2 regions of the Paenibacillus sp. FSL K6-3182 genome follow, and region 2 is predicted to be linked to the other one. Evidence: predicted binding sites of a transcription regulator. Region 2 holds the regulator's gene; the other holds the start of a gene.
The links. The regulator CtsR, encoded in region 2, represses protease genes until heat stress. The targets are predictions, from matches to a motif close to ATGGTCAATAAAGGTCAAACA.
Positions count from the first base shown of each region.

Region 1: a site for CtsR is predicted at 5,800-5,820, ahead of clpP (ATP-dependent Clp endopeptidase proteolytic subunit ClpP). Genes of this name have one in related genera too.

Region 1 is NZ_CP150265.1:222,575-229,613, forward strand. It holds gene trxB (thioredoxin-disulfide reductase) at 1-374, shown strand, start outside; gene MHH56_RS01105 (ROK family glucokinase) at 583-1,533, shown strand; gene rapZ (RNase adapter RapZ) at 1,674-2,561, shown strand; gene MHH56_RS01115 (YvcK family protein) at 2,595-3,560, shown strand; gene whiA (DNA-binding protein WhiA) at 3,567-4,496, shown strand; gene MHH56_RS01125 (HPr family phosphocarrier protein) at 4,702-4,971, shown strand; gene clpP (ATP-dependent Clp endopeptidase proteolytic subunit ClpP) at 5,142-5,726, opposite strand; tRNA gene MHH56_RS01135 (tRNA-Arg) at 6,043-6,117, opposite strand; gene MHH56_RS01140 (sugar-binding domain-containing protein) at 6,394-7,039, shown strand, end outside.
Region 2 is NZ_CP150265.1:6,936,927-6,943,965, reverse strand. It holds rRNA gene MHH56_RS30455 (23S ribosomal RNA) at 1-1,663, shown strand, start outside; rRNA gene rrf (5S ribosomal RNA) at 1,763-1,879, shown strand; gene MHH56_RS30445 (CtsR family transcriptional regulator) at 2,186-2,647, shown strand; gene MHH56_RS30440 (UvrB/UvrC motif-containing protein) at 2,683-3,204, shown strand; gene MHH56_RS30435 (protein arginine kinase) at 3,233-4,312, shown strand; gene clpC (ATP-dependent protease ATP-binding subunit ClpC) at 4,315-6,774, shown strand; gene MHH56_RS30425 (antibiotic biosynthesis monooxygenase) at 6,905-7,039, shown strand, end outside.

The DNA of each region.
Region 1 (7,039 bases), 850 kb from region 2:
AAATCAGCTGGAGCTTAAACCGTACACCGGTTGAGGTTGTAGCAACGGGCATGGGTGTTACTGGGCTTAAAGTTCGTGACAATGAGACAGGTGAAGAGGATGTTATCGATACAGACGGAATCTTTATCGCTATCGGCCATACGCCAAACACGAAATTCCTAGCAGGCCAAATCGATACAGACGATCATGGTTACATTGTTGTGAAACCAGGTACATCTGAAACGAACGTACCGGGCGTGTTCGCTTGTGGAGATGTTCAAGACAGCAAATATCGTCAAGCAATTACAGCAGCAGGCAGCGGTTGTATGGCTGCGCTGGATTGTGAAAGATATTTGGAGGGTGCAATTACGCACGACTGGAGCAAATCGCTTTAATACTTGACGAGTTGCAACATAAGATAAAGAAGGGGCTATACCAGCAGAGCGACATGCTTGAAGGTATAGCTTTTTCATTAAATGCTGAAGGCATTTTTTCCAAGCCCAGAATGGTTGATTTGCCAGTATTCCTCTATCTTGACCAGAGGATGAAGGTCGCTTATAGTGTTACAAGAGAAGATTAACATATTGATGAGGTGGACTAGTGATGTCTGAGAAGATTTACGTTGGAGTCGATGTCGGCGGAACTGCTATTAAAGTAGGTATTTGTAATTCGGATGGGCAATTGCTCCAGACGTACGAGGGGCCGACGGAGGCGAGTAAAGGAACGGACACTATCCTTCAAAATATTGCGAAATATGCACAACAAATCGTAGTGGAATCGGACTATGATTGGGAGCAAGTTGACGGGGTAGGCGTTGGTATTGCTGGTTTCTTAGATATTCCAAACGGAATTGTGAAATTTGCACCAAACTTAAAAATCGAGAACGTCAATCTTAAGGCTTATTTGGAGCAAGAGCTGAATAAGACAGTTAAAGTTAATAATGATGCGAATGTTGCTGCACTAGGCGAAGCTTGGGGCGGAGCGGGCAAAGGCATCGCGCACTGCGTATGCTACACACTCGGCACAGGCGTAGGCGGCGGCATAATTATAGATGGTAAAATCGTTGAAGGTTCTATGGGTATGGCTGGCGAGCTTGGTCATATGGCTATCGTGCCTGATCTTGAAGCTATTGTATGCGGCTGCGGCAAAATTGGCTGCTTGGAAACGGTATCCTCTGCAACAGGTATTATCCGTATGGCAAAGGATGCGGTTGAACGCGGCGATCGTACATCGCTTTCACTTGTTGAGGATATTATGGCGAAGGATGTTCTTGATGCGGCTAAAGCAGGAGACGAAGTAGCAACTCGCATCGTAAACCGTGCTGCTTATTATTTGGGTAAATCAATGGCGATGATCGCTATTGTATTGAATCCGCAATATTTCATCATTGGCGGCGGCGTTTCGAAGGCTGGAGAATTTTTATTCGAGCAAATTCGTGAAGTATTCGACAAGTATACACAGGATCAAGCGAAAGAAAATGTGCAAATCGTAGCGGCAACACTAGGCAACAACGCTGGCGTTGTAGGCGCAGCTGGCCTTATTCTAAGAGGTTAATTTCATAGTTGTAAATGACGAAGAGACTTTGCATCTGCAAAGTCTTAGCTTATCCATAGGAAGTAGGTTTGCCTTAGCAAACCTTAAGCGTATCCTTACGAAGTGACTTTGCATTCGCAAAGTCTTTAGGAGGTTTATTCATGGAAACGACAGCAGCAGTAGCAAAGCTTGTCATTATAACCGGGATGTCTGGCGCGGGCAAGACCATTGCTGTCCAAAGCCTGGAGGATCTCGGTTTCTTCTGCGTAGATAATCTGCCGCCCGTTCTTATTCCTAAATTTGCAGAGTTGATCGATCAGTCGAACGGTAAAATCGGCAACGTTGCGCTTGTTATCGATTTGCGCGGGCGTGAATTTTTCACGGCGCTTTCGGAGTCGTTGGCCTATATCAAGGAGCATTATACGATTAGCTGTGAAATCTTATTTTTGGATGCAACTGATTCTGTCTTGGTTCAGCGCTATAAGGAAAGCCGACGTCGTCATCCGCTGGCGCCTGAGGGCATGCCGCTTGAGGGCATTCGCAACGAACGTCGCCTGCTTGAGGATTTAAAGGGCTGGGCATCACAGGTTATTGATACGAGTATTTTGAAACCAGCACAATTGAAGGGACGTATTATTTCTCATTTTACACACCTAGAGCAAAACAGCTTGTCGATAAATGTAACTTCCTTTGGCTTTAAATATGGCATTCCTATCGATGCGGATTTGATCTATGATGTTCGTTTCTTGCCTAATCCGCATTATGTCGAGCATCTACGCCCAAATACCGGTCAAAATCCCGATGTATATGAATACGTTATGAAATGGCCTGAAACTCAGCAATTTCTAACGAAGCTGCTGGATATGTTGCAATTCCTTATTCCGCTTTATCGTAAGGAAGGGAAAAGTCAGGTTGTTATCGGTATTGGCTGTACTGGCGGTAAGCATCGTTCCGTTGCTATAGCAGAATATTTGGGACGCATGCTCGGCAGCAGTGATACGGAACGTGTGCGTGTCAGCCATCGCGATGCCGAACGTGACAAGCATTGACGAGGTGAGAGAATGCAAAGTAGACACAAGATAATGAGACGGCCTAAAATCGTCGTAATTGGCGGCGGTACAGGTCTCTCTGTTATGCTGCGAGGTCTTAAGGAGAAACCGCTCGATATTACCGCGATCGTTACGGTTGCCGATGATGGCGGGAGCTCAGGCATTTTACGCAATGAGCTGCAAATTCCGCCTCCGGGTGACATTCGGAACGTACTTATGGCATTAGCGGATGCTGAGCCGCTGCTGACTGAGGTTCTTCAGTATCGTTTCAAAACGGTACCGGGACTTGCAGGCCACAGCCTTGGTAATCTTATGCTGGCAGCAATGACCGATATATCCGGCGACTTTGTAACGGGGATTCGTGAGCTGAGCCGTGTGTTAGCGGTTCGAGGACGGGTTCTGCCCGCAGCGAATCAGGCTATCGTACTTAAAGCGGAAATGGCTGATGGCAGCATTGTCACAGGGGAATCCATGATTCCGAAAGCTGGCAAGGTCATTAAACGAGTATTTTTGGAACCAGCCGATGTCGAACCGCTGCGAGAGGCGGTCGAGGCCATCGAACAGGCCGATGCTATTTTGATTGGACCGGGCAGCTTATATACAAGTATTATTCCAAACTTGCTAGTTCCTAAACTGGCAACTGCGATCGTGGAATCAGAAGCCGTAAAATTATTTGTATGTAATGTTATGACCCAGCCTGGGGAAACTGATAACTATTCGGTAGGCGATCACCTTGATGCCATTCATGCTCATATCGGTCAACATCTATTCGATTATGTCATTGTAAATGACGGCGAAATTCCGCCGCAAATCGAAAGCAGATATGCTGAGCTTGGCGCAAAGGCCGTCCATTTGGATTTAGATGCAGTTACGCAAAAGGGTTATGAAGTCATTGCGGATCGGCTAGTATTGTTTCGCACTTTTCTGCGGCATGATGCTGAACGCTTAAGCCATCATATTTATAAGTTGGTAGAGAACTGGATGTTACGAAAGAGGTGATACACAATGTCATTTGCGGCCCAAACAAAGAAAGAGCTGACATTAATTGAAGCGGACAGCTGCTGTGAGATAGCGGAGCTATCTGCACTCATACGGATGAATGGTTCGGTTAGCGTATCTAGCCGCAAAGTCGTTTTGGACATCTCAACGGAAAATGCCGCGATTGCCAGAAGGATTTATTCCCTGCTCAAAAAACATTATGATGTGCATGTAGAACTGCTTGTCCGTAAAAAGATGAGATTGAAAAAAAACAACGTGTATATTGTCCGTATACCGGCTAGAGTTCAGGAAATATTAAGCGAGCTCAAAATTGTATCGGAAGGCTTTATGTTCAATTTAGGCATCGATAAGGAAATCATTCGCAAGCCTTGCTGCAAACGCTCCTATCTACGGGGTGCGTTTCTTGCTGGCGGATCGGTTAACAATCCAGAAGGTTCATCTTATCATTTGGAAATCTCTTCGATGTACCAAGAGCATTGTGAGTCTTTAGTTGACCTTGCGAACAAATTTGATCTTAACGCGAGATGCATTGAACGAAAAAAGGGATTTATCTTCTACATCAAAGAGGGCGAGAAAATAATCGAGCTCCTCAATATTGTTGGTGCGCACCAAGCTCTGTTCAAGTTTGAAGATGTTCGAATCATGCGCGACATGCGCAATTCAGTAAACCGGATCGTAAACTGCGAAACGGCCAATCTAAATAAAACGATCGGTGCAGCTGTTCGTCAGATCGAGAACATTAAGCTGCTTCAACGTGAAGTAGGACTGGATAGCTTGCCTGATAAGCTGAAGGAAGTAGCTGAGATAAGGCTTCAGCATCCGGATATGAATTTGACAGAGGTCGGCGAAATGCTCGGAGGAAAGGTCAGTAAGTCAGGCGTAAACCATCGTTTGCGCAAAATCGACGCACTTGCGGAAAAAATCCGTGGTGTCTGAACTTTTATCCTAGTGCATCAGCTGGTATAATGATATAATAATTTAAAATGACGCAATTTTTAAAGATAAGAATAAGCAGCATTGATACTTACACATCTTATCTTTGTCCGGAAACGAGCTTTTGCAGCCAGAAGACGGCAAACAGAGCCGTATAAGCTTTTGCCGCATGCTAATGATTGAGAAAAATATAGGGGGTATGGTTTCCATGACAAGGCTTCCGGTTGTTGTTCGTCTTAAGACTGGACTACATGCAAGACCAGCAGCATTATTCGTACAAGAAGCGAACAAATTTTCCTCCGAAGTATTTGTAGAGAAAGACGACAAAAAAGTAAATGCTAAATCCATAATGGGTATTATGAGTTTGGCTATCAGTTCTGGCACTGAAGTATCCATTAGTGCCGAGGGTTCGGACGCAGAACAGGCTGTAAACGCTTTAGTCGCTTTGGTAAGCAAAGAAGAGCTGGAGAACCAATAATGAAGAAGGAGAGAAGTCACGCAGGTTCATTATGAGCTTGCGGCGGCAGCTCTTTTTTTATATGGAATGTACAATAATCTTACGAATGTGTTTGCAATAAAAAAGAGCAGGCTCGGATGAATCCGAACTTGCTCTTTTTTGCGTTCAAACCTATTACCTAGCGGAATGAATTATGCGAGTTTCTCAATTACTTTATCAACCAAGCCATATTCTTTAGCTTCTGCTGCACTCATGAAGTAATCGCGGTCTGTATCTTTCTCGATACGTTCAAGCGATTGTCCACTGCGCTCTGCCAAAATACCGTTCAGCTTGTCGCGCATGCCGATAATGCGTTTCGCACGAATGGCGATATCGCTTGCTTGACCTTCTGCACCGCCAAGTGGCTGATGGATCATGACTTCGCTGTTCGGAAGCGCATAACGTTTGCCAATTGCACCTGCAGTAAGCAAGAAAGCACCCATAGAAGCAGCCATACCTACACAAATCGTAGATACATCAGGTTTAATATATTGCATCGTATCGTAAATAGCCATGCCTGCCGTAATTGAGCCGCCCGGGCTGTTAATATAAAGAGAAATGTCCTTCTCAGGGTCGTCTGCCGCCAGGAATAACAATTGAGCGATGATGGAGTTTGCCACCACGTCATTTACACCTGATCCTAGAAAAATAATGCGATCTTTCAGTAGGCGAGAGTAAATGTCATACGCACGCTCACCCCGATTGTTTTGCTCAATAACCATAGGAACGAAATTCATATCCAACGTAAGCCCCCTCCTAAAAAACAATGAATGGTTAAATCGTATTCTCATAATAACGGATGAAAAGTCAAAAGTCAAAGATAGTCAAACAGGTCTGCAATTCCCTTGCTGCGTATACGAAAAAAATGGGTTTGAAGTGGATTGGATGAAATAAACAAGCGCAATTTGGAGTGTTTTCCATGAGGCATAGGTTGGATGTTATAGCGGGAGATTAATTACTTGGCCGTTGCTTAAAATAAAAAAAACGTTCCAGCGTATAGGAACGGTTCGTGTGTATCAATATAGAGTTTGAACTTGCGATAATAAAAAGTAATGGCGCGCCCGCAAGGAATCGAACCTAGATCTCAGCCTTCGGAGGGCTGCGTCATATCCATTGGACCACGGGCGCATAAGGAAAAGCTGCTGTTGCTGCTATCTGCTTTTGTAAGAAAATAGTCGCAAAAATGATTATATGATATTAAAGATTTTAAAGCAAGCGATGTTCAAAAATTAAATTTGTTAAAAATGCGTCGGAAACCGTTTCCAATTGATAATCGGCTATTGCTACAATCGGTTATTTCCGATAAACTAAAGGTGGGACTTGAAATGATACCGCGGGACATATTGAGTCCAACGTATTTGAAGAAGCGAATACGCTATAGGCCGATGGAGTGAAGGATGAGAAATGCGTCAGATCATTGAACTGCAGCAGCAGCTTGTGCCTGATCTGCTAGAGGTCATGAAGAAACGATATTCGATTTTGCATCAAGTAATGGTATCGGATTTAATCGGACGTCGAACGTTGGCTTCTGTATTATCGATGACGGAGCGTATGCTTCGGGCAGAGACCGATTTCCTAAAGACGCAGGGGCTGCTCGAGATTCATTCGGGAGGCATGCGGATTAGCGATTCAGGCAAGCTTCTTTTAGAGCAGCTTGAGCCATTCTACAAGACAATGTTCGGACTATCCGAACTGGAGGAAACGATTCGCAGCCACTACGGCCTATCGCAGGTCATTATAGTTGCTGGCGATTCGGAAGTCTCTGCCCAAACAAAGCGAGAGCTTGGTCGTGCGGGATGTCAGGTGCTTATCAAGGTAATGCAGCCTAACGACGTTGTAGCTGTAACAGGCGGAACGACGATTGCACAGCTGTCGAATCAACTGATTAGTTCTTCTCAGCTGAATACGAACTTGTTCGTACCGGCTAGAGGTGGTCTAGGGGAGAGCTTGGATTACCAAGCGAATACGATTGCTTCCATGATGGCTAAGCGTACAGGAGCGCAGTATAGACTTTTGCATGTGCCGGATCATCTGGGAGAGGAAGCTTTTG
Region 2 (7,039 bases):
CGTGAGGACTGGTGGACTGTATTCAAGTGAGAATGCCGGTATGAGTAACGAAAAGACAAGTGAGAATCTTGTCCGCCGAAAGCCTAAGGGTTCCTGAGGAAGGCTCGTCCTCTCAGGGTAAGTCGGGACCTAACGCGAGGCCGAAAGGCGTAGTGGATGGACAACAGGTTGAAATTCCTGTACCACCGAAGATCGTTTGAGCAATGGGGTGACACAGAAGGGCAGTGACGCGGACTGATGGAATAGTCCGTCCAAGCAGTGAGGCTGATCGATAGGCAAATCCGTCGATCATAAGGCTGGGCTGTGATGGGGAGCGAAAATTGCAGTAGCGAAGGTCATGTACTCCGGCTGTCAAGAAAAGCCTCTAGTGAGATCTAGGTGCCCGTACCGCAAACCGACACAGGTAGGCGAGCAGAGCATGCTAAGGCGCGCGGAAGAACTCTCGTTAAGGAACTCGGCAAAATGACCCCGTAACTTCGGGAGAAGGGGTGCCTCGGTAGGGTGAATAGCCCGAGGGGGCCGCAGTGAAAAGGCCCAAGCGACTGTTTAGCAAAAACACAGGTCTGTGCGAAGCCGTAAGGCGAAGTATACGGGCTGACGCCTGCCCGGTGCTGGAAGGTTAAGGGGAGCGGTTAGGGGTAACCCGAAGCTGTGAACCGAAGCCCCAGTAAACGGCGGCCGTAACTATAACGGTCCTAAGGTAGCGAAATTCCTTGTCAGGTAAATTCTGACCCGCACGAATGGCGTAACGACTTGGGCGCTGTCTCAACGAGAGATCCGGTGAAATTTTAATACCTGTGAAGATGCAGGTTACCCGCGACAAGACGGAAAGACCCCATGGAGCTTTACTGTAACTTGATATTGAACTTTGGTACGATCTGTACAGGATAGGTGGGAGCCTTTGAAGCATGAGCGCCAGCTTGTGTGGAGGCAACGTTGGGATACCACCCTGATCGTATCGGAGTTCTAACCTAGAACCGTGAAACCGGTTCGGGGACCGTGTCAGGTGGACAGTTTGACTGGGGCGGTCGCCTCCTAAAATGTAACGGAGGCGCCCAAAGGTTCCCTCAGAATGGTTGGAAATCATTCGAAGAGTGCAAAGGCATAAGGGAGCTTGACTGCGAGACCTACAAGTCGAGCAGGTACGAAAGTAGGGCTTAGTGATCCGGTGGTACCGAATGGAAGGGCCATCGCTCAACGGATAAAAGCTACCCTGGGGATAACAGGCTTATCTCCCCCAAGAGTCCACATCGACGGGGAGGTTTGGCACCTCGATGTCGGCTCATCGCATCCTGGGGCTGAAGTAGGTCCCAAGGGTTGGGCTGTTCGCCCATTAAAGCGGTACGCGAGCTGGGTTCAGAACGTCGTGAGACAGTTCGGTCCCTATCTGTCGCGGGCGCAGGAAATTTGAGAGGAGCTGTCCTTAGTACGAGAGGACCGGGATGGACGTACCGCTGGTGTACCAGTTGTTCCGCCAGGAGCACCGCTGGGTAGCCAAGTACGGACGGGATAAGCGCTGAAAGCATCTAAGCGTGAAGCCCCCCTCAAGATGAGATTTCCCAGTATGTAAGACCCCTTGAAGACGACGAGGTTGATAGGTTCGGGGTGGAAGCACAGCAATGTGTGTAGCTGACGAATACTAATCGGTCGAGGGCTTATCCTAAACACGTTTACTGCGACCCATACATCCAGTAGACAGCAGCATTAAGGCTTCAGCAAGCCTAATCTTTCGTATCCAGTTTTCAGCGTGCAACACGCTACGTTTGGTGGCGATGGCGGAGGTGAACCACGCGTTCCCATACCGAACACGACCGTTAAGCCCTTCAGCGCCGATGGTACTTAGACCGCAGGGTCTTGGGAGAGTAGGACGTCGCCAAGCACGAGAGACCTATCGCATAATATGCGATAGGTTTTTTGTTGTATTTGCATGCAGAAAAAGAGCGTTAATCATATAAATGAATCCGGCTATGTATAAACAGCATGCAAGCGTACCAAGCTAATGGAAAATCAATTTTACCGAGCACTTGACCTTTTGCTGAAATTGCATATAATAAAATCAAGGTCAAAGAAAGTCAAAGTCAGTTGTCCGAATATTCGGTGTATATTCTGATTTGATTGCATGACCTCATTAATACCTATGTTTCAACTTTAGTTTTATTGGTTATTTCTCAGGGAGGTTGGTGGTTTGCGTAACATTTCCGATCTCATCGAACAGTACTTGAAGCTTATGCTTCAAGAAAGTCCAGAGGGCGCAGTAGAAATTCAACGCAATGACCTGGCTGACAAATTTTCTTGTGTACCGTCGCAAATCAACTATGTAATTAGTACTCGATTTACCATGGAGAAAGGATACATGGTTGAAAGTAAGCGCGGCGGCGGAGGCTATATCCGAATACAACGGATTGAGCTTCCTGCATTAAAGGCGATTCAATTCCATATCGAAGAAACGGTTGGAGAATGTGTCGATCAAGGTGCAGCGGAAGGGCTTATTTATCAGCTTGAGGAAGCAAGACTTATCACTAAGCGCGAGGGAAATCTGCTCCGTGCGGCTGTGCATCGCGATACCATTGCACTGAAGCTGCCGCTAAGGGATGAAATTCGGGCAAGGTTGTTAAGGTCCATGCTTATCTCGTTGCTGGTTAAGTAATGACAAACCGTTAATACCGGGAGGAGGGATCAGGCTTGTTTTGCCAAGATTGCGGTAAAAAACCGGCTACGCTTCATTTCACAAAAATCATTAATGGCGAGAAGACCGAATTTCATATTTGTGAAAGCTGTGCTCGTGAGAAAGGCGAAGGCATTCCAGGCGCGCCAAATAGCTTTTCTATTCATAGCTTACTATCGGGGCTTCTTGATTTCGAACAGCTTGGCGGGTCGACGATTACCGGCATTAAGCAGCCAGCGCTGCGCTGCGAGGAATGTGGACTGACCTATACACAGTTTAGCAAAATCGGTCGATTCGGCTGCAGCTCTTGTTATCAGTCGTTCGAAGGTAAGCTTGATCCACTTCTCAAACGTATTCACAGCAGCACCGTACACAGCGGTAAAATCCCTAAGCGCTCAGGCGGGCAAATCCAGTGCAAGCGCGAGATTGAACAGCTGAGGCGGGATCTGCAGGAGAAGATTGATCAAGAGGAATTTGAAAGCGCGGCTGAGCTGCGTGATCGAATACGTGAATTAGAGCGCAAAATGGCAGACCTGTAGGCTAGCATAGAAGGAGTGAAGGAACCTCTTGACTAAGCATCGATTCTCACAGCATGCGCTCAGCGAATGGATGAAGGACGCAGGTCCTGAATCTGAAATTGTCATTAGCAGCAGAGTGCGAGTAGCCCGAAATTTACGTCATCAGCCTTTTCCATTACTTGCAACAAATCAGCAATCTAAGGATGTCATGGATCAGCTGACTGAAGTTAGCCAGAGCGGCAAGCTGCAGTCAATTGGATCATTTGAGACCATTGTTTTGTCAGATTTAAGCGAGCTTGATAAAAGGGTGCTTGTTGAAAAGCATTTAATCAGTCCCAATTTAGCGAACGAATCGCGATGCGGGGCCGTTATTTTAAGCGATAATGAATCTGTTAGCATAATGATTAACGAAGAAGATCATTTGCGCATTCAATGTCTGTATCCAGGTTTCCAAATCCAGGAGGCATGGGCATTGGCCAGCGGAATTGACGATATTTTTGAAGAGTCGGCTGATTATGCATTTGATGAGAAACGCGGTTATTTGACGACATGTCCAACGAATGTGGGCACAGGCATAAGGGCATCCGTCATGATGCATTTGCCAGCACTCGTTTTAACATCTCAAATCAATCGGATATTGTCAGCTGTTACACAGGTAGGCTTGGCGGTAAGAGGCTTGTACGGCGAAGGCAGTGAAGCGCTTGGGAATTTATTTCAGGTGTCTAACCAAATTACGCTGGGGCAATCCGAGAATGAAATTATTGAAAATCTTTACGGTGTTGCAAGACAAATCATCGAGCATGAGAAAGCGGCACGCAAACGTCTTATGCATGAGTCGCGGCTGAGGACAGAGGATCGCGTGAAGCGCTCATATGGTATTTTAGCATATGCTTCAATTATGGATTCCAAGGAAGCTGCGCAGCGGTTGTCAGATGTGCGGCTTGGTGCAGACCTAGGCATTTTATCAGATGTAACGCCACAAGTGTTGAATGAACTTTTGGTCATGACTCAGCCTGGATTTTTGCAACAAACCTTCGACGAGAAGATGAGTCCAGAGCAGAGAGATTTCAGGAGAGCAGAACTCATACGCAAGCAATTGCGTGGTGAAAAAGGCCATGGGGGTGCGTAAATATGATGTTTGGAAGATTCACGGAGCGAGCACAGAAGGTGCTTGCATTGGCGCAAGAAGAAGCGGTTCGTCTCGGACATAACAATATTGGTACGGAGCATATTTTGCTAGGCCTTATTCGCGAAGGGGAAGGAATAGCTGCTAAAGCATTGATTGGACTAGGACTTGGGCTTGAGAAGATTCAAGATGAAGTTGAGGCGTTGATCGGTCGCGGTCAAGAGCAGCCTAACAACATTGCCTATACGCCACGCGCGAAAAAAGTAATTGAGCTTTCGATGGATGAAGCAAGAAAGCTTGGACATACGTACGTTGGCACAGAGCATATTTTGCTTGGTCTCATCCGTGAAGGAGAAGGCGTTGCGGCACGTGTGCTCAACAATCTTGGCATTAGCCTAAATAAGGCTCGTCAACAAGTCCTTCAGCTTCTTGGCAGCAGTGAAGCAGTCTCAAGCAATCACGGTTCGCCAGCGAATGTTAGCACGCCTACGCTCGATGGACTTGCAAGAGATTTAACTGCTTATGCGAAGGAAGGAAATCTGGATCCTGTGATCGGCCGGAGCAAAGAAATTGAGCGTGTAATTCAAGTGCTTAGCCGCCGTACGAAGAACAATCCAGTACTAATCGGGGAACCGGGCGTTGGTAAAACAGCGATTGCAGAAGGTCTCGCGCAGAAGATTATCGAGAATGAAATTCCCGAAACTTTGCGTGATAAGCGTGTCATGACGCTGGATATGGGCTCCGTAGTTGCAGGTACAAAGTACCGTGGTGAGTTTGAAGATCGACTGAAGAAAATTATGGATGAGATCCGCCAAGCGGGCAATATTATTCTATTCATCGATGAGCTTCATACGTTGATTGGTGCAGGCGGAGCAGAGGGAGCAATCGATGCTTCTAATATTTTGAAACCTGCGCTAGCACGCGGTGAACTGCAATGTATCGGTGCAACTACCCTTGATGAATACCGTAAATATATTGAAAAAGATGCAGCGCTTGAGCGTCGTTTCCAACCTATAACGGTAGATCAGCCATCTCCAGAAGAAGCGATTCAAATTTTGTACGGCTTACGCGATCGTTATGAAGCTCATCACCGTGTGAAAATTACGGATGAAGCTATCGTGCAAGCAGTTAAATTATCGGATCGTTACATTCCGGATCGGTTCTTGCCAGATAAAGCGATTGACCTTATCGATGAAGCCGGTTCAAAGGTACGCTTGCATTCTTACACTGTACCGCCAAACTTGAAGCAGCTTGAAAACCGTTTGGAAGATATCCGCAAGGAGAAGGATGCAGCGGTTCAAAGCCAAGAATTCGAGAAAGCGGCAGCACTTCGCGATACGGAGCAAAAAATTCGCGAAGAGCTTGATATTACCAAAAACCAGTGGAAAGAAAAACAAGGCCGTACTGATTCTGAAGTGACACCAGAGGATATTGCTCAGGTTGTAGCTAGCTGGACGGGTATTCCTGTTAGCAAGCTGGCTGAAGAAGAGACGGAACGACTTCTGAAAATGGAAGATATTCTTCATGATCGTATCATTGGTCAAGATGATGCCGTGAAGTCAGTATCCAGAGCGATTCGTCGTGCGCGTGCCGGCTTGAAAGATCCGAAGCGTCCAATCGGCTCATTCATTTTCTTAGGTCCAACGGGTGTAGGTAAAACGGAGCTCGCCAGAGCACTTGCAGAAGCGATGTTCGGAGATGAAAATGCGGTTATCCGTATCGACATGTCGGAATATATGGAGAAACATTCGACATCCCGTCTAGTCGGAGCGCCTCCTGGTTATGTAGGTTATGAAGAAGGCGGACAGCTAACCGAGAAAGTTCGCCGCAAGCCATATTCCGTTGTTTTGTTAGATGAAATTGAGAAAGCTCACCCTGAAGTATTTAACATATTGCTTCAGGTGCTGGAGGATGGTCGCTTGACTGATTCCAAAGGCCGCGTTGTCGATTTCCGCAACACACTGATTATTATGACTTCTAACGTTGGAGCGGATCAAATCAAGCGTAATTCCTCGCTCGGTTTCACAGCCGTACAGGATGCAGGACGCGACTTCCAGCAAATGAAGGATAAAGTGCTTGGCGAGCTTAAGAAAAGCTTCCGTCCGGAGTTCTTGAACCGTATCGATGAAAGCATCGTGTTCCATTCGCTTGGCGAGGAGCATATTGCTCAAATCGTTACACTCATGTCGGATGAGCTACGCAAGCGTCTGCGTGAGCAGGAAGTTGACTTCATCTTGACGGATGCAGCAAAAAGCTTCCTTGCGAAGGAAGGCTACGATCCACAATATGGAGCTCGTCCGCTTCGCCGGGCAATCCAAAAACATATCGAAGACCGTTTGTCCGAAGATTTGTTGATGGGTAAAATCCAAAAAGGCGATACGTTCACAATCGATGAGAAGGATGGCGGTCTAACCGTTACCAAATCGATTTCCGAACAAGAGCCAGAAGAATCCACGACAAAATAAGCATGATAGTAAACTGTCCCGCAATCAGAATATCTGCTTGCGGGACAGTTTTTATTAATACAATAAATTGACAATGATAATCATTATCGTATAATAAGACTATAGCGTTACATAGAATGGAGGAACAACGATGATTGTTGTCACCAATACGATAAAAGTAAAAAAAGGCCACGGGGAGACGGTGGCGAGTAGATTTCAAAACTCCAAAGGCATAGATTTATCTCCTGGTTTTGTGCGCATGGAAGTGTTGTTAACGGAAGGCTTA